Regions from separate parts of the Marinobacter sp. DSM 26671 genome, predicted to be linked through region 2. Evidence: predicted binding sites of a transcription regulator. Region 2 holds the regulator's gene; the other holds the start of a gene.

Region 1 (11,292 bases), on a different contig from region 2:
TGCACCCAGACGGGTGAGGTAGTCGAGTTTGTCGACGAGGTCATTGAAGAGCGACAAAAGAAGATTGCCGAAGAGCACGGTTACGAAATCGTCGATCACAGCCTGATTCTGTACGTAAAGCCGATCAAGTCCTGAGCCTGGCTCGGGCCGTTGGCTCAAGGAACGAAAAAAGGGGCGGGTTTATGGCCCGCCCCAACAGCTCTCAGGATCGAGAGGGGTAGTGGATAGTTGCTCGCGGCTCAGTGATGGGTTGCCTGCCCCTTTGAAAACATTTCCCTGGCATGAGCGATCGTATGTTCGGTCATGTCCACGCCTCCCAGCATTCTCGCCACTTCACTGATTCTGCCCTGATCGTCCAGCGTCTCGATTTTCGAGAAGGTGGCATCCTGCTCGGTAAACTTGCTGACAAACAGGTGCTGATGACACTGGGCCGCCACTTGCGGCAGGTGGGTGACGCAGAGCACCTGTCCGTTGCCGCCAAGAGTCCGTAACAGTCGGCCAACCACCTCGGCCGTGCCGCCGCCAATGCCGACATCCACTTCATCGAAGACCAGTGTGGGTGTGGTTGATGTCTGGGCAACCACCACCTGGATGGCAAGGCTGATTCGCGACAGTTCGCCGCCGGAGGCTACTTTGGCCAGTGGCCGCGCAGGTTGCCCCGGGTTGGCGCTGACCAGGAATTCAATCTCTTCCAGTCCGTGGGGCGCTGGCTCCCCACCGTTGCTGCGGTTCAGGTGTGTAATGAACTGCATGTTGGGCATGCTTAACTGGGTGAGCTCCGCTGCGACCCGCTGATCCAGTTCGGCGGCGGCCCTGGCACGGGCCTCTGACAGCTCCGCGGCCAGCTCATCGAAGCGTCCGCGCTGGCTGTCCAGCTCTGCGGCCAGCTGCTCCAGGCTGCCCTCGCCACCGTCCAGCTCGGCCAGCTCGGCACTCAGGCGCTGATGCAGTTCCGGTAATTCTTCCGGTGTGATCCGGTGTTTGCGGGCCATCTGGTAGATGGCGCTCAGCCGTTCTTCCACTTCCGCCAGTCGAGCTGGGTCGGCCTCGTAGTCCTCGACGAAATGGCGAAGGTTGTCGCCGGCCTCACTGATCTGGATCTGGGCTTCGTTCAGCATCTGGATCGTGTCCGCCAGTGCAGGAACGTCCACCGGAAGCTGCTCCAGCTGCTGTAACGCCTGGCGCACCAGATCCACTGCGCTGGTTTCATCTTCGGTGCAAAGCAGGGCGGCCTGATGGCTGTTGTGCAGAACCGTATCCGCCTGGCTGAGCTGCGCCTGTTCCTGTTCCAGGTTTTCCTGCTCGCCCGCTTCCAGTGCAAGACGATCCAGTTCTTCCACTTGATATCGCAAAAGCTGGAGTTTGGCCTCTGCTTCATCGGCATTCTGCTGGCGTTCGGTCAGCCGCTGGCGGATCTGGTTCCAGGATTTCCAGGCTTCCCGTGTTTCAGCGGCCAGGGTCTCAACGCCGGCGAACTCGTCCACCAGCTTGCGGTGGGTTTCCTTGCGCAAAAGAGATTGGTGCTGATGCTGGCTGTGAATATCCATTAACACACCGCCCAGTTCCTTGAGGTGGTTCAGGGGGCAGGGTTGGCCATTGATGTAGGCGCGGGAGCGGCCATCCTTGCTGATGACCCGGCGCAGGATGCAATCGTTGTCGTCATCCAGCTCGTGTTCTGCCAACCATTCGGTTGCCTCAGGAATTCCGGATACGTCGAAGGTCGCTGTGATGTCGGCGCGTTTGGCACCATGCCGGACGGCGCCGGCATCGGCTCTGCCACCCATGGCCAGGCCGAGGGCGTCCAGAACGATGGATTTTCCGGCGCCGGTCTCGCCGGTCAATGCGGTCATGCCTTTGCTGAACTGGAGTTCCACTCGTTCAGCGATGGCGTAATTGGAAACCGTAAGTTGAGTCAGCATGCAGATAACCTCCGCGTTGTTCCTGAAACCGGCAAAACACTGTGGATGTATACAGTGACTGTGAATATATACAGGGTTTTTGTGGTTTGCAAACCTGAGGCAGGTATTTTCTTCAGGATTGCAGGCTTTGGTGGTTGAAACCTGGAGAGCGGGCCCCATATCCGTTCGCAACGACATTTTCCGGCTCGAGGCGGCCGGAGCCCATGTTTAACCGGCCACTGACAGCGGGCCGCTTTAGATGAAGCAGGAGTAGCCATGAGCACTGACGAGAACCGCAACGAGCACGAGGAACTGAACGAAGCCCTCGAGGCTGCGAAAGAGGAGGCCCAGGCCGCTGAAGGCGAAGCCGGCGACAACGAAACCTCCGAAGTGGAAGCGCTCCAGGCTCAGGTTCAGGAATTCCAGGAGCAGATGCTGCGCTCCCAGGCGGAAATGCAGAACGTGCGCCGTCGGGCCGAGATCGACGTTGAGAAGGCGCACAAGTTTGCCCTGGAAAAGTTCGTCAAGGAGCTGTTGCCGGTAGCTGACAGCCTTGAGAAGGCGGTCGAGAGCACCGAGGGTCACGATGAGTCCGGCGAACTGGTTGCCTCAATTCGCGAAGGCGTGGAAATGACCCTGAGTCTTTTCATGTCCAGCCTGAAGAAATTCAACGTTGAGCAGATCAACCCGGTGGGCGCACCCTTCGATCCCCAGCATCACGAGGCCATGTCCATGGTGCCTGCGCCGGATGCCGAGCCGAACAGCGTGGTAGCCGTGGTGCAGAAAGGGTATCTGCTGAATGGTCGTGTTGTGCGGCCGGCCATGGTGGTGGTCGCGAAAGCGGAAGATGCACCAAAAATTGATGAGCAGGCTTGAAAAGCCGATTAAAGCGCCAATATAGCCAGTAAATAGCGAAAGCGGAGGCAAATGGCCTCCTGGAAAGCATTCAGAAGAATTGGAGTGACTCAATGAGCAAGATTATCGGTATCGACCTGGGAACGACCAACTCTTGTGTAGCCATCATGGATGGCGACAAGGTGAAGGTAATCGAGAACGCCGAGGGTGATCGCACCACCCCGTCCATCATCGCCTACACCGACGATGGTGAGACCCTGGTTGGCCAGTCAGCCAAGCGCCAGGCGGTTACCAACCCGAACAACACCCTGTACGCCATCAAGCGTCTGATCGGTCGTCGTTTTGAAGACGATGTAGTCCAGAAAGACATCAAGATGGTGCCCTACAAGATTGCCAAGGCAGACAACGGTGATGCCTGGGTTGAAGTGAAGGGCGAGAAAATGGCGCCGCCGCAGGTGTCTGCAGAAGTTCTCAAGAAGATGAAGAAGACTGCAGAAGACTACCTGGGCGAAAAAGTGACCGAAGCCGTCATCACTGTTCCGGCCTACTTCAACGACAGCCAGCGTCAGGCCACCAAGGACGCAGGCAAGATCGCCGGGCTGGAAGTGAAGCGCATCATCAACGAGCCGACCGCAGCAGCCCTGGCTTATGGCCTGGACAAGAAGAGCGGCGATCGTACCGTGGCGGTATATGACCTGGGGGGTGGTACCTTTGACCTGTCCATCATCGAAATTGCCGATGTTGACGGTGAGCACCAGTTCGAGGTTCTGGCCACCAACGGTGACACCTTCCTCGGTGGTGAAGACTTCGACCTCAAGATCATCGAGTACCTGGCAGACCAGTTCAAGAAAGACAGCGGTATCGACCTGCGCGGCGATTCCCTGGCGATGCAGCGTCTGAAAGAAGCGGGCGAGAAAGCCAAGATCGAGCTTTCCAGCAGCCAGCAGACCGACGTTAACCTGCCGTACATCACCGCAGACGCGTCTGGTCCCAAGCACATGAACGTGAAACTGACCCGTGCCAAGCTGGAATCTCTGGTAGAAGACCTGGTTCAGCGCAGCCTCGAGCCGTGTAAAGTAGCGCTGCAGGACGCAGGCATGAAGGCAGGCGAAGTCGACGAGGTTATCCTGGTCGGCGGTCAGACCCGCATGCCGCTGGTGCAGGAAAAAGTGAAAGAGTTCTTCGGCAAAGAAGCTCGCAAGGACGTTAACCCGGACGAAGCTGTGGCGATGGGTGCTGCCATCCAGGCGGCCGTTCTCTCCGGTGATGTGAAGGACGTTCTGCTGCTGGACGTAACCCCGCTGACCCTGGGTATTGAAACCATGGGCGGTGTGGCAACTCCGCTGATCGACAAGAACACCACGATTCCGACCAAGAAGTCGCAGACGTTCTCCACAGCGGACGACAACCAGACCGCGGTAACCATTCACGTGGTTCAGGGTGAGCGTAAGCAGGCTGCCCAGAACAAATCGCTGGGCCGTTTCGATCTGGCTGATATTCCGCCGGCAGCGCGTGGTGTGCCGCAGATTGAAGTTACCTTCGATATCGACGCCAACGGTATCCTGAACGTGTCCGCCAAAGACAAGGCGACCGGTAAAGAGCAGTCAATCGTGATCAAGGCCTCTTCCGGTCTGAACGATGACGAAATCGAGAAGATGGTGCAGGACGCCGAGGCCAACGCCGAGGAAGATCGCAAGTTCGAAGAGCTTGTCCAGGTTCGCAACCAGGGCGACGCGATGGTTCACGCCGTTCGCAAGACATTGAACGAAGCCGGTGACAAGGTCAGCGACAGCGAGAAAGAGTCCATCGAAGCGTCCATCAAGGAGCTCGAAACCGCTCTGGAAGGTTCCGACAAGGAAGACATCGAAGCCAAGACTCAGAAGCTGACCGAGGTCTCTTCCGAGCTGGCCCAGAAGATGTATGCAGATCAGGCGGATCAGACCCAGCAAGCCGGTGGGCAGGAAGAAGCCCAGGGCCAGAAGTCTGACGATGCTGTCGACGCTGAGTTCGAAGAAGTCAAAGACGACGACAAGCGATAAATCTGACGTACATCAGGTAGTTGGAAAACGCGGGGAGATCCCCGCGTTTTCCGCGTTTAAAAACAGGGTTTTAAAAGCATGGCCAAGCGCGATTATTACGAGATTCTCGGGATTTCCCGGGACGCGGACGAGAAGGAAATCAAGCGAGCCTACCGAAAGCTCGCCATGAAGTACCACCCCGACCGTAACCCGGACGACACCGAAGCCGAGAACAAGTTCAAGGAGGCCAGCGAAGCCTACGAAGTACTGGCAGAGCCGTCCAAGCGGGCTGCCTACGACCAGTTCGGCCACGCGGGCGTTGACGGCCAGGCCGGAGGCGGCGGATTCGGAGGCGGCGGTGCCAGCTTCTCGGATATCTTCGGCGATGTATTCGGCGACATCTTTGGTGGCGGCGGTCGTGGCCGCAACACCCGGGGTGCGGACCTGCGCTACACCCTGGAGCTGGATCTGGAAGAGGCCGTGAAAGGCAAGACGGTCCAGATCAAGATCCCGGGGCATCGCGAATGTGAAGTATGCGACGGCAGCGGCGCCGAGAAAGGCTCCCGCCCGGAAACCTGCAGTACCTGTAAGGGTATGGGGCAGGTGCGCATGCAGCAGGGCTTCTTTACCGTACAGCAGGCCTGTCCGACCTGTCGGGGCTCCGGCCAGATCATCAAGAACCCCTGTAAGGCCTGTCACGGTCAGGGCAGGGTTCAGGAAGAGAAAACACTGTCGGTCAAGGTGCCGCCCGGCGTTGACACCGGCGACCGCATTCGCCTTTCCGGTGAAGGCGAGATGGGCGTCGATGGTGGTCCTCCCGGAGATCTGTATGTGCAGATAGCCGTGCGGGAACATTCCATCTTTACCCGCGATGGCCGCAACCTCTATTGCGAAGTTCCCATCAGCATCGTTGATGCCTCTCTGGGTGGAGAGCTCGAGGTGCCGACACTGGATGGCCGGGTGAAACTGAAGATTCCACCGGAGACCCAGACCGGCAAGCTGTTCCGCCTTCGTAACAAGGGTGTCAGCCCGGTTCGTGGTGGTCCTGCTGGTGACTTGCTGTGCCGTGTGATCGTGGAAACGCCGGTGAATCTGACCAAGCGCCAGAGAGAGCTGCTGGAAGAGTTCCAGAAAACTCTGGACGCCAGTAACGGCACAGAGCACGGCCCGAAGAAGACCTCCTGGTTTGAAGGCGTGAAAAGCTTCTTCGACGAAATGAAATTCTGATCGGCGCGACAAGAAGGAACGCGAGCATGAGGGTAGCAATCATCGGCGCCGCCGGGCGCATGGGAAAAGTCCTGATTGAAGCCGTTGACGGCACCGAGGGTCTCGAGCTGGGTGCCGCCGTGGTCGAGCCCGGCAGTAGCCTGATCGGCGCCGATGCCGGCGAAATGACCGGGATCGGCAAAACCGGCGTCAAAATGGCCGGCAGCCTGGCCGATGTGAAGGATGATTTCGATGTGCTTATCGACTTCACCTTCCCGGACCTGACTCTGGAAAACGCCGAGTTCTGCAAGGCCAACGGCAAGATGCTCGTGATCGGCACTACCGGCATGTCCGACGCCGAAAAGCAGCAACTGGCTCTGGCCGCCGAGTCCACGCCCGTAGTGTTTGCGCCCAACATGAGCGTGGGCGTTAACGTCGTCCTCAACCTGCTGCGCACCGCCGCCGCAACCCTGGGTGACGACTACGACGTGGAGATTATCGAAGCCCATCACCGCCACAAGAAAGACGCGCCCTCGGGAACGGCCCTGCGCATGGGTGAAGTCGTCGCCGATGCCCTCGGTCGTGACCTGAAAGAGTGTGCCGTCTATGGTCGTGAGGGCTTCACCGGCGAGCGAACCCGCAAGGAAATCGGTTTCGAAACGATTCGGGCGGGGGATGTGGTGGGTGATCACACCGTCTTGTTCGCCACCGAGGGTGAGCGTATCGAGGTGACCCACAAGGCCAGCAGCCGGATGACCTTTGCCAAGGGTGCCATGCGGGCCGCTTTATGGCTGAAGGATAAGCCGGCCGGGCTTTATGATATGCAGGACGTGCTGGACCTCAAGTGAGGCCATTTCTCGTGGACACAAAGCGCCATATTTTTTACAATAAGGCGGTTTGACTGCACCAAGCGTACCTTTGCACAAAGATTCTGAAAAAGCGGGACCGAGTTAAGACTCCGTCTCGCTTTTTTGCAACCTGAATTTGCGCTTGCGTTCCTGTTCGTGACGAACCGATACGCCACTCGATGAGGATACAAGCCTTGAGCACACCAGCAATCCTTGCACTCGCAGACGGAAGCCTGTTCTACGGCACAGCCATCGGCGCTGACGGAGAAACCAGCGGCGAAGTGGTGTTCAACACCGCCATGACCGGCTACCAGGAAATCCTGACCGACCCGTCCTACTCCCGCCAGATCGTGACCCTGACCTACCCGCATATCGGTAACACCGGTGTGAACGAAGAAGACATTGAGTCAGACCGCATCCAGGCCGCCGGCCTGATTATCCGCGATCTGCCTCTGCTGGCCAGCAGCTGGCGTAGCAAGGGAACTCTGGACGATTACCTGCGAAGCAACAACATTGTTGGGATCGCCGACATCGATACCCGCCGTCTGACCCGCATCCTCCGGGACAAGGGCTCCCAGAACGGTGCCATCGTTGCCGGTGAAAACGCCACTGCCGAGCGGGCTCTGGAACTGGCAAAAGCCTTCCCGGGCCTCAAGGGTATGGATCTGGCAAAAGAGGTTACCTCCGACAAGATCTGGTCCTGGAAAGAGACGGAGTGGACCCTGGGCGAGGGTTACGGTGAGCGTGAGGAATCACGGTTCAAGGTGGTTGCCTGGGATTACGGCGTCAAGCTGAACATCCTGCGCATGCTCGCCTCCCGGGGCTGCGACATCACCGTGGTGCCGGCGCAGACTCCGGCCTCCGAGGTTCTGGCGATGAACCCGGACGGTGTGTTCCTGTCCAATGGTCCCGGGGACCCCGAGCCCTGTGATTACGCCATCACCGCCATCAAGGAAGTGCTGGAAACCGAGATTCCGGTGTTTGGTATCTGTCTGGGGCACCAGTTGCTGGCCCTGGCCAGCGGTGCCAAGACCATGAAGATGGGGCATGGCCACCACGGAGCCAACCATCCGGTTCAGGATATCGCCACCGGCACCGTGATGATCACCAGCCAGAACCACGGGTTTGCCGTGGATGAGGCAACTCTGCCGGCCAATGTCGAGGCGACTCACAAGTCCCTGTTTGACGGCACCCTGCAGGGCATTCGCCGGACCGACAAGCCGGCCTACAGCTTCCAGGGCCACCCGGAAGCCAGCCCCGGCCCCCATGATGTGGCCCCGCTGTTTGACGAGTTTATCCGCCTGATGGAGGCGCGATCGGCCTGAGACCGATCGCTACGGAAAGCTCACGGGCGCCGCGTGTTGCGCTGCCAGAATTCAAAAGTTGCTGACAGGTTTACCAAGACATGCCAAAACGTACCGACATCCAAAGCATCCTGATCCTGGGCGCCGGCCCCATCGTGATCGGGCAGGCGTGCGAGTTTGATTACTCCGGAGCCCAGGCCTGCAAGGCGCTGCGCGAAGAGGGTTACCGGGTTATTCTGGTTAACTCCAACCCGGCAACCATCATGACCGACCCGGTCATGGCCGATGCCACCTACATCGAGCCGATCACCTGGAAGACCGTCGAGAAGATCATCGAGAAAGAGCAGCCGGATGCGCTGTTGCCCACCATGGGCGGCCAGACCGCGCTGAACTGCGCCCTGGACCTCGAGCGCCACGGCATTCTGGAAAAGCACGGCGTGGAAATGATCGGCGCCAACGCCGACACCATTGATAAAGCCGAAGACCGGGACCGCTTCGACAAGGCCATGAAGAAGATCGGCCTCGAGTGTCCGCGGGCCACCATCGCCCACTCCATGGAAGAAGCCTGGAAAGTGGCTGACGACATCGGCTTCCCGTGCATCATCCGCCCGTCTTTCACCATGGGCGGCTCCGGCGGCGGTATCGCCTACAACCGCGACGAATTCGAGGAAATCTGTACCCGTGGTCTGGATCTGTCCCCGACCAACGAACTGCTGATCGACGAATCCCTGATCGGCTGGAAAGAGTACGAGATGGAAGTTGTCCGCGACAAGAACGACAACTGCATCATTGTCTGCGCCATCGAGAACTTCGATGCCATGGGTGTGCACACCGGTGACTCCATCACCGTGGCCCCGGCCCAGACCCTCACCGACAAGGAATACCAGATCATGCGGAACGCCTCGTTGGCAGTCCTGCGTGAAATCGGTGTGGAAACCGGCGGCTCCAACGTGCAGTTCGGGATGAATCCGGACACCGGCCGCATGGTCGTCATCGAGATGAACCCCCGTGTGTCCCGCTCCTCGGCGCTGGCCTCCAAGGCCACCGGCTTCCCGATCGCCAAGGTCGCGGCCAAGCTGGCGGTAGGCTACACCCTGGATGAGCTGCGCAACGAAATCACCGGTGGCGTCACCCCGGCCTCGTTCGAGCCGTCCATCGACTACGTGGTCACCAAGATCCCCCGGTTTACCTTCGAGAAATTCCCCCAGGCCGATGCCCGCCTGACCACCCAGATGAAATCCGTGGGTGAGGTCATGGCCATTGGCCGCACCTTCCAGGAATCCCTGCAGAAAGCCCTGCGCGGCCTGGAAGTGGGCTCCGAAGGCTTTGACGAGAAACTCGAAGACCTGGATTCCGAGAATTCCCGGGAAACCCTGACCCGCGAACTGAACGTGCCCGGTGCCGACCGCATCTGGTACATCGGCGACGCTTTCCGGGCTGGCATGACGGTGGAGGACCTGCACGAGCATACCCACGTGGATCCCTGGTACCTGGTGCAGATCGAGGACCTGATCAGGGAAGAGCAGGCGCTGAAGAGTGCCGGCAAGGCCGACATTGACCAGGCCACCCTGTTCCGTCTCAAGCGCAAGGGCTTCTCCGATGCCCGCCTGGCGAAACTGCTGGGCATCTCCGAGGTAAGCCTGCGCAAGCTGCGCCACGATCTGGATATCCGCCCGGTGTACAAGCGCGTGGATACCTGCGCCGCCGAGTTTGCCTCCGACACCGCGTACATGTACTCCACCTATGAGGAAGAGTGCGAGTCGGACGCCAGCGACCGCGAGAAGATCGTGGTGATCGGTGGTGGCCCCAACCGGATCGGCCAGGGCATTGAGTTCGATTACTGCTGTGTGCATGCGGCCCTGGCCATGCGTGAAGACGGCTACGAAACCATCATGATCAACTGCAACCCGGAGACCGTGTCCACCGACTACGACACCTCCGACCGGTTGTACTTCGAGCCGATCACCCTGGAAGACGTGCTGGAAATCATTCACGTCGAGAAGCCCAAGGGCGTGATTGTGCAGTACGGCGGCCAGACCCCGCTGAAACTGGCCCGTGGCCTGGAAGCGGCCGGTGTGCCGATCATCGGCACCAGCCCGGACGCCATTGACCGTGCCGAGGACCGGGAACGGTTCCAGCAGATGATCACCCGCCTGGGCCTGAAGCAGCCGGAAAACGCTACCGTGCGCAGCCACGAGGAAGGCATCCTGGCAGCCAGAGAGATCGGCTACCCGCTGGTTGTGCGTCCGTCTTACGTGCTGGGCGGTCGTGCCATGGAAATCGTCTACGACGAGGAAGAACTGGTTCGCTACATGCGCAACGCAGTGCTGGTCTCGAACGACAGCCCGGTGCTGCTCGACCACTTCCTGAACGCCGCCATTGAGGTGGACATCGACGCCATCTCCGACGGTAAAGACGTGGTCATTGGTGGCATCATGCAGCATATCGAGCAGGCCGGCGTTCACTCCGGTGACTCCGCCTGCTCGCTGCCGCCGTACACCCTGTCCCAGCAGGTTCAGGACGAAATGCGCGATGCCGTCAAGAAGATGGCCATCGAGCTGGATGTGGTCGGTCTGATGAACGTGCAGCTGGCCTGGCAGGACGGCGAGATCTACGTGATCGAGGTAAACCCGCGGGCCTCGCGTACCGTGCCGTTCGTGTCCAAGGCCATCGGTGTGTCCCTGGCCAAGGTGGCGGCCCGGGTGATGGCTGGCAAGACCCTCAAAGAGCTGGAGTTCACCCAGGAAATCATCCCCAGCTATTATGCGGTGAAAGAGTCGGTGTTCCCGTTCAACAAGTTCCCGGCGGTGGATCCGATCCTTGGGCCGGAAATGAAATCGACCGGTGAGGTCATGGGCCTGGGTGACAGCTTCGACGAAGCCTTCGCCAAAGCCGCGTTGGCTGTTGGTGAGCGTCTGCCGGCCAAGGGCACTGCGTTCATGTCTGTGCGGGATGTTGACAAGCCCGGCGCCGCAAAAGTGGCCCGGGATCTGGTCGAAGCCGGCTTCAAGCTTGTGGCTACCACCGGCACCGCCAAGGCCCTGAAAGAGGCCGGAATCAAGGTTGATCGGGTGAACAAGGTCCGTGAAGGCCGTCCGCATATTGTGGACGCCATCAAGAACGGACAGGTTCAGCTGATCATCAATACCACTGAAGGTCGCAA
Region 2 (11,292 bases):
GCTGTTGGGTCGCCGCCACGAGCAGAACTCGCACAGCCGGGCGCCTTTTTGCCAAATTCAAACGGTCGTTTCAAGTGAATGTTTGTGTTTTATTGTGAAACCTCACCGCACAGAGAATGGAAGAAATTTGATAGCGAAAATGATATAGTGACGAATTAATTTTTCGGGGTTACACCCGCGCTGGGGGATTGAAGGTATTCCATGGCCTCGCAATGGCACTCACTGGTTTCTCAAAAGCTCTTTCTCGCCCGCACGCTGCTTCAGCCACTCGACCGGCCCACAGACGAGGCTCAGGAACAACGTCCCAACGAGGCGGAACAGGCGCTGCGCCGGGAGGCCGCTATTCAGGGGGCGATCGAGCTGCTTCTGCGGTCTCGAAAACTGTTGCTGGTCATGGTTGCGAGGCTATACCAGAGAAAATCAGAGGAGCCTTCAACCCTTGATGAGCTGGTCGCTCTTATCGGGCCAGAACCGAGTGAAGTTGGCCGCCTGAAGGAGCTGGAACAGCGATCCGGGAGTTGGTGGAACCATCTGGAGCAACTCGAGCGCGCCCAAAGCAGACCCCCGGCGACCAAAAAAACCGTGAGCGAGGAAAACATCATTGCGGTATCGGCCGATTCCGGCCCGGATCGATCGTCGGCTGCTTTGATGAAAACGCTGACCGCCGTCAAACATTTTGCCGACGATCTGGAAGAGCAGCACAGCGAGTGGTAAGCCACTCCCAGCTCCGGTTATTCAAATCGTATTAACTTGAAGGTTTATTGAATGTCACCATCGTTTTTTGAAATCGTGCAATTGACCAATGGCGATTACGCTCTGCGCCGCATTGATGATGACAGTGCGCCACTGGTAAAAATCTCTTTTTCGGAAGAAGCCCGGGAAATGATGGAAGATCGGGATATGTCGGTTGCCAAAGCCATGATTGCAGCTGGCATTGAGGCTGTAGGCAATGTTGCCCACGATATCGACTGGGAAGATGACGAACTGGACGCCTCAGACGCCCAGCCCTCCTACACTTTGCATTGATCGGTTAACGCTGCCTGAGAACGACGCCGTGGCTATTGCCCTCGGCCGAGGCTCTTTGCAGGGATTCGAAGGCAACTCGCCCCAGTTTACGGGTCCACATGACCACAGCGTGACAGGTGCCGGCACTGAGGGCTCGCTCTGCCAGGTCCTGGGCAGGATAGTCCGGTGTTGAACGCAGCACCAGCAATTCGCCGGCGACAATCCCGTGCATTTTTTGCCACTTGCTAACCAGCGCCTGGGGCGGGTCGATCCAGGCCAGCCAGCGCTTCTCTTGATTCAGCTGGGTCAGCATTGGCAACAGCAGCTGGAAATTTTCTACCTGGCCTTCCGGCAGAATGATCTCCGTCACATTGCCACAGACTTTGGGTTCGGTGGTTTCCGGAGCGCGTCGGGCGCGAATGACGGAACGTCGCTCGCGGGCGGCGGTTGCCGACACTGAACAGGACAGAGCATTGGGGTTGTAGGCCAGATTCTGATTAAAGCTCATTTGTTCCATAATTCACCCGTTATTCAAACTATCTGAGGCTATCCGAACCGCTCAGTGCAGGTCAGAGCGGCGGATAACACCAACACCCAGACCCTCGATGAACAGCTCCTGTTCGGTCAGGTCCACTTCGATCGGTGCGAATTCTTCGTTTTCGGCAATCAGGTAGACTTTCGAGCCTTCCTTGCGGAAACGCTTTACCGTGACCTCATCGCCAACCCGGGCAACAACCACCTGGCCGTTGTGAACATCCTGGGTACTGTGAACTGCCAGCAGGTCGCCATCGAGAATACCGATGTCTTTCATGCTCATGCCCCGGACCCGCAGAAGATAATCTGCAGACGGCGAAAAGAATTCTGGCTGCAGTGTGCAGTGGTCCTCGATGTGCTCCTGAGCAAGGATCGGACTACCGGCAGCGACCTGACCAATGACCGGGAGGCCCAGATCCTCTTCCGCCTCAGGCAGACGGATGCCGCGGCTCGCTCCCGGCACCATCTCGATGGCACCTTTCCTTGCCAATGCCCGGAGATGTTCTTCCGCGGCGTTGGCCGAACGGAAGCCCAGTTCTGCTGCGATTTCAGCACGGGTTGGCGGATAGCCGGTCTCGTCGACGTATCGGCGAATAATATCCAGTACCTGGGACTGCCTTGCTGTCAGCTTCATCAAGCTACTCCGCTATATCGGGATCGGGCCGCTGCAAACATCAGCCTCTCGTAAGAGTGGCTCCGGTGGCCCTGTTTTTTTATACAGTAAACTGACTATATACAGTGTTTTATCCAGTGTAAAGTCGGCTCCCTGATTTTCTTGCATCCGCTTAATAATGAGGATCAACAGCGGTGTGATATGGTTAGGGCAATATTCCTCACGAACCAGGGAGCACCATGACTCAAGTCAGTGCCTGCAGGATGCCTGAAATCCTAGAGACGAACGAAGGGAAGGAACGCCGGGTTGGCGTCGAGATCGAACTGTCTGGTCTGGGCTACGATGAGCTGGTTACATTGGCGGCGAAGATGCTGGAGGGCACACCTGAGCTCAAGTCACGCTATGTGACAACCTTGCAGACAGCTCTTGGCGACTTCACGGTTGAGCTTGATTCCGATCCGATCAAGGATCTTGATCTGGCGGATGAGCGCCTCCCCGAGTCCATTCGTGAACTCGGTGGACAGGCGATGGATGTGATCGACGCCGCGGCCGAACGCGTGGTACCCCTTGAGATCATAAGCCCACCCCTGAAGTTTTCCAGCGTCGAGGTGATTGAAACGCTCGTCGACAAGCTCAGGAACGCCGGGGCACTGGGCAGCCGGGACGCCATCTATTTTGCGTTTGGCCTGCAGCTTAATCCCGAGTTGCCCGACCTCAGCCCGGAGACCCTGGTTCGTTACTTCCAGGCGTTCGCGGCCCTGTATGAATGGCTCAAGCACCGGCATCAACTGGACGTCAGCCGCAAATTCACTACGTACATCGAACCCTGGCACGGCCGCTACACCGAGCTCCTGATGGAGGATAACTATCAACCAAACCTCGGGGAGCTCATGGAGGATTACCTGGAGTTCAATCCTACCCGCAATCGCGCGCTTGACCTGCTTCCACTGTTTGCCCACCTGGACAAGGAACGGCTGGAACGCCATGTTCAGGATCCCAGGATAAAAAGCAGGCCAACCCTGCATTACCGGTTGCCGGATTGCGACATCGACAATCCCGGCTGGCATTTCTCAACCGTTTGGAACGACTGGGTCGTCCTGGAGCAACTGGCCAACAATCCCGACGACCTGGCCGACATGCGGCAACTGTTCCGGGAGCGCCGCAAACTGAATCTTCACAACCTGACCCACAGCTGGCGGGAAACCACTGACGACTGGCTGGCCAAAAACGGGTATGTCTGAAGAGTCCAAAGAACAGGAACTTGAGGTTCCGGGCCTGACGATCGGCATCAGTGGTCCCGCTCGAAAAAGCCTTGCCCATCGCCTGATCAGCCTGGGTCTGCGCCTCCACGGTGCCCGGACCCACTATATTCGCCCCGGTTCACGGGTTGCCGTACCGATGCTTGATGGCCTGGTGCTGTCAGGCGGCACCCACGTCCATCCTGAACGTTATGGGCAGGAGCCACAGGTTACCGCCAACTATGACCGCAAGCGGGATAAAACCGATCAGTCACTGCTTGAGCAGGCTGAAGCCATTGGCATTCCCGTGCTCGGGATTTGCCGCGGCGCCCAGTTCATCAACGTTTTCCACGGCGGGTCCCTGTGCCAGAACGTGACACCGCTGAGGGTCAATACCCGGCATCGCCCACTGCTCTTGCCCCTGCAAACCGTGCGACTGGTAACGCACAGCCGGCTTGAGCAAGCCATGCGCTCCCCGGTGATCGGCGCCAACCGGATTCACAGCCAGGCCATCAAGCGCCTGGGCCGCAACCTGCGCGTGACCGCCGTGGACAATGATCTGTTTGTACAGGCTATTGAAAGCACCGGACGCCAATGGCTAACGGGCATCCAATGGCACCCGGAATACCTGCTCTACCATGGCGGACACCGACGCATCTTTGGCCAGTTCGTGGATGCTGCCCGCCGATACAAACTGGCGCGCCTGGAACCGGATTCCGACGACGCCTGATCCATTAACGGTTTCCAAAGGAGGCACTACCATGAACGGACGGAACCGAAAGCTCCGTTTAAACCTGAAGTCCGGTTTTATTCTCCCTCTCGCGCTCACAGTACCTGCTCTGACAATGGCAGGTGAAGTTACGCTCACTGGCGAGGGCAGTGTCCGATACGAGCCCGACAGCGCCAGACTCCAGTTCACAGCCAGTGCCGAGCACGAGCTTCCCCAGAAGGCCACCGAACGGGTAGCGGCCCTGATGGCGCAGTGGCGCGAGGGTATTACCGAGTATCAGGATCAGCTCAATGATTACTCAGACGCGTCGGTAAACCTTTACACCCGAACTCTGCCCGCATCTGAAAGAGAGGAGCAGCCCCGCAAGCAGGCCGTCGCCTCCCAGACCGTCAGCTTCAGCATCAGTGATCTTACTCTGCTCAACCCCCTGCTCCAGCAGGCCCAGGCTGTGGGCCTGGATTACCACCTGGGCCCTCACCAGTTCTTCCACTCGGATGAGACCGGTATGGAACAGGAAGCACTGGCCAGAGCCATCGCAGACGCCCAGGCCCGCTGCCGATTCGTGGCCAGTCAGCTCGACCAGAGCTGTGGTGATGTAGTCACCATCAACATCAATGGCGGGCACCGCCCGGTACCAATGATGATGGCGGAGGCCAAATCCATGTCGGATACGGTCTCGAGCGTGGGTGAGCGGGAAATCCGGGCCTCAGTGAGCGCCACCTTCGAGCTGGACTGAACTCAGAAATCCCGGGTGTAGAAGATATCCAGGGAGGCCGCCAGCCCGCTGGCAGCCTCCAGATAGAAGTAACGGCCCAGATCGTAGCGCAGAGCGACCGTGGTGATCGGCTCGAAGATGCCGACACCGTAGCGGACACTCAGCTCATCCGTCAGATACCCGCTCGCCACCACCGAGGTCTGATCGCCGGAACCCTCCGCTTCCAGGGTGAGCTGGCGAATACCGAACTCTTCGCCAATTTGCCCCGTCACCTTGTTGGCCTGGGTCAGTCCCAGGGACAGCGCCGCCCGGCTCATCTGGCCCTCATCACCCCGGCTCTGGGGCGCCCGGCCAAGAATGACATAGGAAAGCGCCTCCGTCTGAGGCATGTCGGGGTTGGAGAATACTTCCGTCTGGGGCGACTGCACAGGGCCGGTCAGACGAATACCGGCCACGACGGTATCCACGGTGCGGACGGCCTCGATGTCCAGGTAGGGTTGGGTAAGGTTGCCCACGAACAACAGTCTTGCCCGCCTGAGCTTGAGCTCCTGACCATAGGCTTCATACTGGCCATTGACCAGTTGGAGCGTGCCACGGGTATCCATGTCATTGCCAATGCGAAGAGATCCCTCCAGATCACCGGTCACGCCGAAGGCGGCAAAAGTCACCTGATCTTCTCCAACAACCACGGTCACATCCATATTCAGCGATCGGACAACGGGCTCTTCCCGTTCCACGCCGACAATGACCTCATCCTCCGAGACCGACACGGCCTGGTCCGGCAAACCCTGTATCTCGATATCGCCTCTTGGCACTCCGACCTGTCCGGATACCTCCAGGGCCCCCTCACTGAAAACGATGGTCAGATCCGGCTCCACCTCAAGCTGCGCATAAGGCTCCAGGTTGAATGGCACACGGCTGCCGGAAATCGTGATTTCCCCCCGGGGAGACTGTTGCCAGTCGATTTCCCCATCCACAATGGTCTGGCTTCGCGCATTGCTCCGGATCCTGCCACTGATCTCGGCCGAGTAACCGCCAAACTGAACGCTGGCGATCACTTCCTCGATTGGTACCGGCAAGCGGGGATCGGAAACTCGTCCATTCACCAGGTGCAGTTCGCCGGTCACCGCCGGGTTCATCAGCGGGCCGGAGAGCAGGCCCTGGCCGTTCACCCGACCGGCAACTTCGTCCAGTCCGGAAAGCAATCCTGCAAGGGCAATATCCAGACCCTCGAGACTGAAGGAACCCTCAACGCTACGGTCGTCCGAGTTCGGATCCAGGTTCATATCCAGCGTGAAATCGCCAAGCTCGGGTCCGGAAAGACGGACCGCAAGGTCGGCTTGTCTCGGCTTCAGGCCGACCTCGGTTGTCAGGGTATTGTAGGCGAGTGACTCCCACTCGCCGTCCACCAGCAACTGGAATTGTCCTTCACCGGCGTCCAGGAAAACGCGTCCGTCCGGGCCGTCGTCGGTTGTGGTGAAATCAACCTCTCCGTTGATCCAACCGTCCCAGCGTAACGTCTCTGGCAGCAAGGGAGCGAGGGCAACGGTTGGGAAGCGGTCGATACGATAGGCAATGCGGGGAACCGGGAGCAGTGTCTGGTCCTCGGCACAAACCGTACTCTCCTCCCAGCGCCAGCAATGATTGCCAAATGTGAGCTCACCATCGGCTTTGTATGCCAGGGTCGCCGGGGCCTGAAGCCGCCATTGCTGGGACTGTTCCGGAAGGTCAATCAGGCCGCGGGACAGCTCTCCCTGCCAGGTTCTCCAGTCAGCGCCGGCCTCTCCTGCGAAAACCAGCTCAAGGTCAGCCTCGGCATGACGTGCACCGATGCTCACGGTGTGCTTTCCCTGGGTGCCATTGGCTTCCAGAGTGAGCGTTTCAAGCTCTTGCCCGAACCCGTTGAGGTTCTCCGCCTGCAAACGGCTGACAAGGCGCATGCCGTCCTGCAGATCGGCCTCAAGACTGAGGGTTTCAATGGCGAGCTTATCCTGCCAGCCCAGGTTTTTGCCACTTGCACTCAGCTCGCCCCTCGGGCGCTCTGGTGTTCCCTCCGCCGTCAGAGTGGCTTGCAGATTCCCCGTCAGGCCAGGCAGGACAATTTCCGGCGCGGGCAGGTTCAGAGCCAGATCACCACGCAGAACGTCGCCCCAGGTACCGCTACCCTCAATACGGTTGTCACCCACCAACAACTGCAGGTCGGATAGCTCCCAACTGCCTGATGAGGTATCTAGCCGTCCCTGCAGAGACGCGGGATTGGAACGCCAGTCGCCCTCAAGATCCCATCCGGCATTCATGGCAGGTACCGGTCCATCCCCGAGTTGTCCCTCGGTCGTCACATCACCGCTGAGACTGGCTTCCAGTACAGGTACCCAATAACCGGGATTGAAGTCCTTCAGGCGCAAGGCCGCCTGCCAGGAAAGCGGCCCGGAAAAGTTCACCGAGCCGTTGCCGGTAAGAGACCCGGCGCCTGTGCTGACGGTCAGGTTGGTCAGTGTGGTCTGCCCGGCATCGCCATCCACCGTGGTGGTCAGTTCCGCGTTGCCCTGGGGACCCTCGACACCGGCTTGAAGCTCTGCATGGTAGTTCCCCTCACGCCAGGACACGGTGCCATCCAGGGAACGAAGGGTTACCACTGGCGGCTCAAAGCCCGGGATCAGCGTATACCAGGGAAATCCGCGCAAACGGATGTCGGCACTGGCTTCGAGGCCCTCGCTCCAGGAGACATTGCCATTGGCCACCACAGTGTCTTGCCCTGCACCATTCTCCTTGTCTGCGGCCAACTCGATCCGGATGTTCTCCGCCGCACGAGTCGTCGCCAGGCCCTCCAGCGTCAGCCGTACCGGGCCTGTCGTGCCCGGAAGCGTAGCTTGCCCCCGGGTGCGAAAACCCTGCTGAAGGCTACCCCTGGCGTCCACAGACCAATCATTGAACACAAGGGTCTCCGGCAGCGCCTGCGCTGCGCGGAACTGATCCGAGGTTAGCCTCAACTGTGCCGGCAGGGCCGGATCGAGCGGCTCGACTTCCCCCGAGAGTTCAGCATCCAGGTAGCCACGGCTGGATGCAGCGACCATCAGGTCCCGAACGCTGCCGGAGAGCCGGGCGTCGAGAAGCCACTCGTCTCCATAAGGCGGCGGGATGTCCGCTTTGACTTCCAGATTGACAGGCCAGTCCCGGCGGGTTTCTATCCGGCCAGCGGCGGACACCGTGTACTCACCCAGCTGATACCAGGCGCGCTTTATGTTCCAGGCGGCGCCCGACCCTCCGGCGTCCAGCTCAAACCGGTCCCAGACTCTGTTGCCGTTGAAGGTAAAAGGCCCGAGCCGGACGCCACTGATATTCAGCGCCAGCGGCAGGTCCACGCCTGGCAGTGTAATGGGGCTCCCGCCTTCGGCTTTGTCCGCCGGGGGCAACTGCGAGACTTCGAGCGTCTCTGCTTCCAGATTCTCAATACAGAGCTGTTTTCGGAACAGACAGGAAGGGGACCAGTCCACGAGTGGCGACTCAACGACCACTTCGACCCCGTAACCACGCCATTGCAAGTGGTCGGCCTGCCACCGACCAAACAGAGATCCCCGGTCATTTTCCACCTGAAGCCCTGGCACCTGTTCTATAACCCAGGCGGTTCCCGTCTCAGAGCGCAGGGCCAGCAAAACAGCGGCCACCACAAGGACAGGCACGAGAATCAATACCGCCAGCCCTACCAACAGCCAAAACCGGAGGCGGCGCGGGCGTGCCGATGGCTTGTGCGGCCTGTCGTCCGAAGTTTCCGGTGTCCTCGTCACAGCTCAGGCCCCATGGAAAAGTGAATGCGCCAATCCCCGCCAAATTCACGATCCAACCCTTTGGCGATGTCCAGCCTCAACGGCCCGACCGGGCTGATCCAGCGTATGCCGACACCAGCGCCGGTGGCCAGCGGGTCGCTCGGATTGTTGATCGCGTTGCCGTGGTCGACGAACATGGCGGCACGCCATTTGTCCGCAAACTGATACTGATACTCGGCACTGCCAACCATCAGGAAGCGTCCGCCCACCGGCACGCCGTTATCATTCTCTGGCGACAGGGTTTCATAGCCATACCCTCGCACACTCTGGTCACCGCCAGCGAAGAAACGCAGGGATGGAGGTACATCTTCAAACCGGTTGGTTGCCACAGCCCCCGCCTGCAGACGGCCCAGAAACCGGTGCTTGTCCGCCAGCGTAAACAGCCCCTTGACCAGTGCGTTTACATGAAGGATATCCACATCGGACAGCGCCGCCCGATGCGAACCGGTAACATCGAACTGCAGGCGATAGCCCCGGGATGGGTCCAGTGGCGAGTCCGTGTGTATTTTCGAGTATCCCGCACCGGGCAGCAGGAGTGTGCTTGTGCCTTTCTCGTCATTGCCGATGTTAAAGCGCTCACCTTCCCAACGCAGCGACAATATCTGTAGCCAGCCGTTATCCAACTGATGCTGCCACTGCTGCCCCAGGCTCAGAAGTTCCGATTCCACATTCTCGATGTCCTCGCGCTGGTAACCGGCGCTCAGGCGGATCAGGTCGGTCATGGGCGGATCCAGGGGCAGCTCGTACCAGGTACTCAGGTTCTGCCTGGGTACCGAGAGTTCTGTCTCGGCGCCCCGCTTGTGCCCCATGGGATTGATCCAGTGTTCCCGCCAGTTTCCACGGAACCTGGGTCCGACATCGGTCGAAAACCCCACGCCCGCCGCCACAGAGCGGGCCTCGCGCCGGGTGAGATCAACGCGGACCGGAATCACGCCGTCCTCGGCACTACCCGGTGAGGCATCGATATCAACACTGCTGAAATAGCCGCTGTTCAGGAGATCCCGGTTGAGCCTTGCTACTTCATCAGCATGGAAGGGTATACCTGGCTCGAAAGAAACGAACTGCTCCAGTAGACCGATCTCGAACCAGTGTCCCTCGGCAAAGGTTACCTCTCCGAGCCGGTACCTTTCGCCGCTATCATAGATAAGCGTAACCGCAGCGCTTCGGGTTGCCGGATCCACTTCCAGGGTACGGGTAACAAATGTGCCGTCGAAATAGCCACGCCGTCGGGCACGGGTCTGGATGGTGTCTCGCAGGCTGGCATATTGACCGTGGTTGAGAATGTCGCCTTCCGCCGGGTGCTCTGGCAGATCGGCGTTAAACCGTTCATCTGACGCAGCTGCCCCCCTGATCTCCACGGTCCGGGACGTAACTCGCACCGGCTCCCCCGGTGTAATGGACAGAACGAGCGTTGCCGTTGTGTCGGAACCACCCTCTTCAATCCGCCAATCAATCAACGGGCTGTAATACCCGAGCGCCCGCAATGCCTCCTCGGCCTGACCAACGGCCGTGGGGGCATAACGCCTGAGATTACTGGCACTGCGGCCTTCAACCTCCCCGATAAACGCCTGGGCATTTGATTTCAGATCCGGGTAGTCTCCCTCCATGTTCACGACGACCTGTTGCGCGCAAACCCACGACGGCAGCCAGCAGAGCAACAAGATCAAAAGCCGGACCCGGCCCGAATTCACGACTTGATAGATTGATAGCATCCGGCTATTTCAGTGTTGGTGGTAACAAGAAGGATTTCCGTTCAAGCGTGGGAGTTTAATGGCAGACGGTCAAGTTAATCCATGGTTGGCCTTTCGGACTGCCCTGAGCGGCTCAAGGGCGAGTCGTTTGTGGCGTTGAAATAAGCTAACCTGTCAGATACTTAGCAACAGACCGGACCCTGGCGAATGCTGAAGATAAATCGAGAAAACCTGAAATCCAGCCACCAGCTTGTCTGGTTCATCATTGATTTCCTGATGCTGGGCCTGCTGATCATCAACCTGGCGTTCATCATCTGGGACTCGATCTATAACTTTGTAGCCGTTCAGAATCTGCTGAAAGAGCATGCTCCGGCCATACAGTCGGCCTACCACCCCATCCATGAACGCTTCATCTTTTACGATCTGATCTTCGTCAGCATATTCCTGACCGAGTTCTTCGTCCGCTGGGGTTACGCCATCAAGGCAAAAATCTACGACCGCTGGTACTTCTACCCGTTTATTCACTGGTATGACCTGGTGGGCTGTATTCCGGTGGGAAGCCTGCGTTTCCTCCGTATCCTCCGTGTGATCTCCATCATCTATCGACTGCACCAGTACAAGATCATTGACGTTACGAACACCAAGATCTACCGCTTCGTAAATTTCTATTACGAAGCCTTTATGGAAGAGCTCTCTGATCGCATTGTGCTGAAGGTGCTGAGCGGCGTGCAGCAGGAGGTCAAACTGGGCTCTCCGCTGTTTGACAAGATCCAGAAGGACATTCTCTATCCCCGACGGGACATGCTCTCCGACTGGATTTCCAAACGGGTTGCCGAGGCGGCCCAGGAAGGCTACGTACCCAATCGCGGAGCCCTCAGGAGCTACCTGGAAGACACAGTGGATAATGCCCTCAAACAGAACCTGGAACTGTCACGACTGAAA

What was found. The regulator LexA, encoded in region 2, represses DNA repair genes until DNA is damaged. The targets are predictions, from matches to a motif close to CTGTNTNNNNANACAG.
Region 1: recN (DNA repair protein RecN) is a predicted target of LexA. The motif match lies at 1,978-1,993, and genes of this name have one in related genera.

What each region holds. Positions count from the first base shown of each region.
Region 1 covers NZ_FONF01000018.1:7,463-18,754, forward strand. The annotation lists gene fur (ferric iron uptake transcriptional regulator) at 1-135, shown strand, start outside; gene recN (DNA repair protein RecN) at 240-1,919, opposite strand; gene grpE (nucleotide exchange factor GrpE) at 2,175-2,774, shown strand; gene dnaK (molecular chaperone DnaK) at 2,867-4,792, shown strand; gene dnaJ (molecular chaperone DnaJ) at 4,871-5,998, shown strand; gene dapB (4-hydroxy-tetrahydrodipicolinate reductase) at 6,025-6,825, shown strand; gene carA (glutamine-hydrolyzing carbamoyl-phosphate synthase small subunit) at 7,020-8,150, shown strand; gene carB (carbamoyl-phosphate synthase large subunit) at 8,231-11,292, shown strand, end outside.
Region 2 covers NZ_FONF01000005.1:1,133-12,424, forward strand. The annotation lists gene BM035_RS06800 (DUF6586 family protein) at 202-714, shown strand; gene BM035_RS06805 (hypothetical protein) at 766-1,026, shown strand; gene BM035_RS06810 (cell division inhibitor SulA) at 1,031-1,522, opposite strand; gene lexA (transcriptional repressor LexA) at 1,565-2,176, opposite strand; gene BM035_RS06820 (amidoligase family protein) at 2,392-3,393, shown strand; gene BM035_RS06825 (gamma-glutamyl-gamma-aminobutyrate hydrolase family protein) at 3,386-4,120, shown strand; gene BM035_RS06830 (SIMPL domain-containing protein) at 4,152-4,856, shown strand; gene BM035_RS06835 (translocation/assembly module TamB domain-containing protein) at 4,859-8,620, opposite strand; gene BM035_RS06840 (autotransporter assembly complex protein TamA) at 8,617-10,266, opposite strand; gene BM035_RS06845 (hypothetical protein) at 10,558-11,292, shown strand, end outside.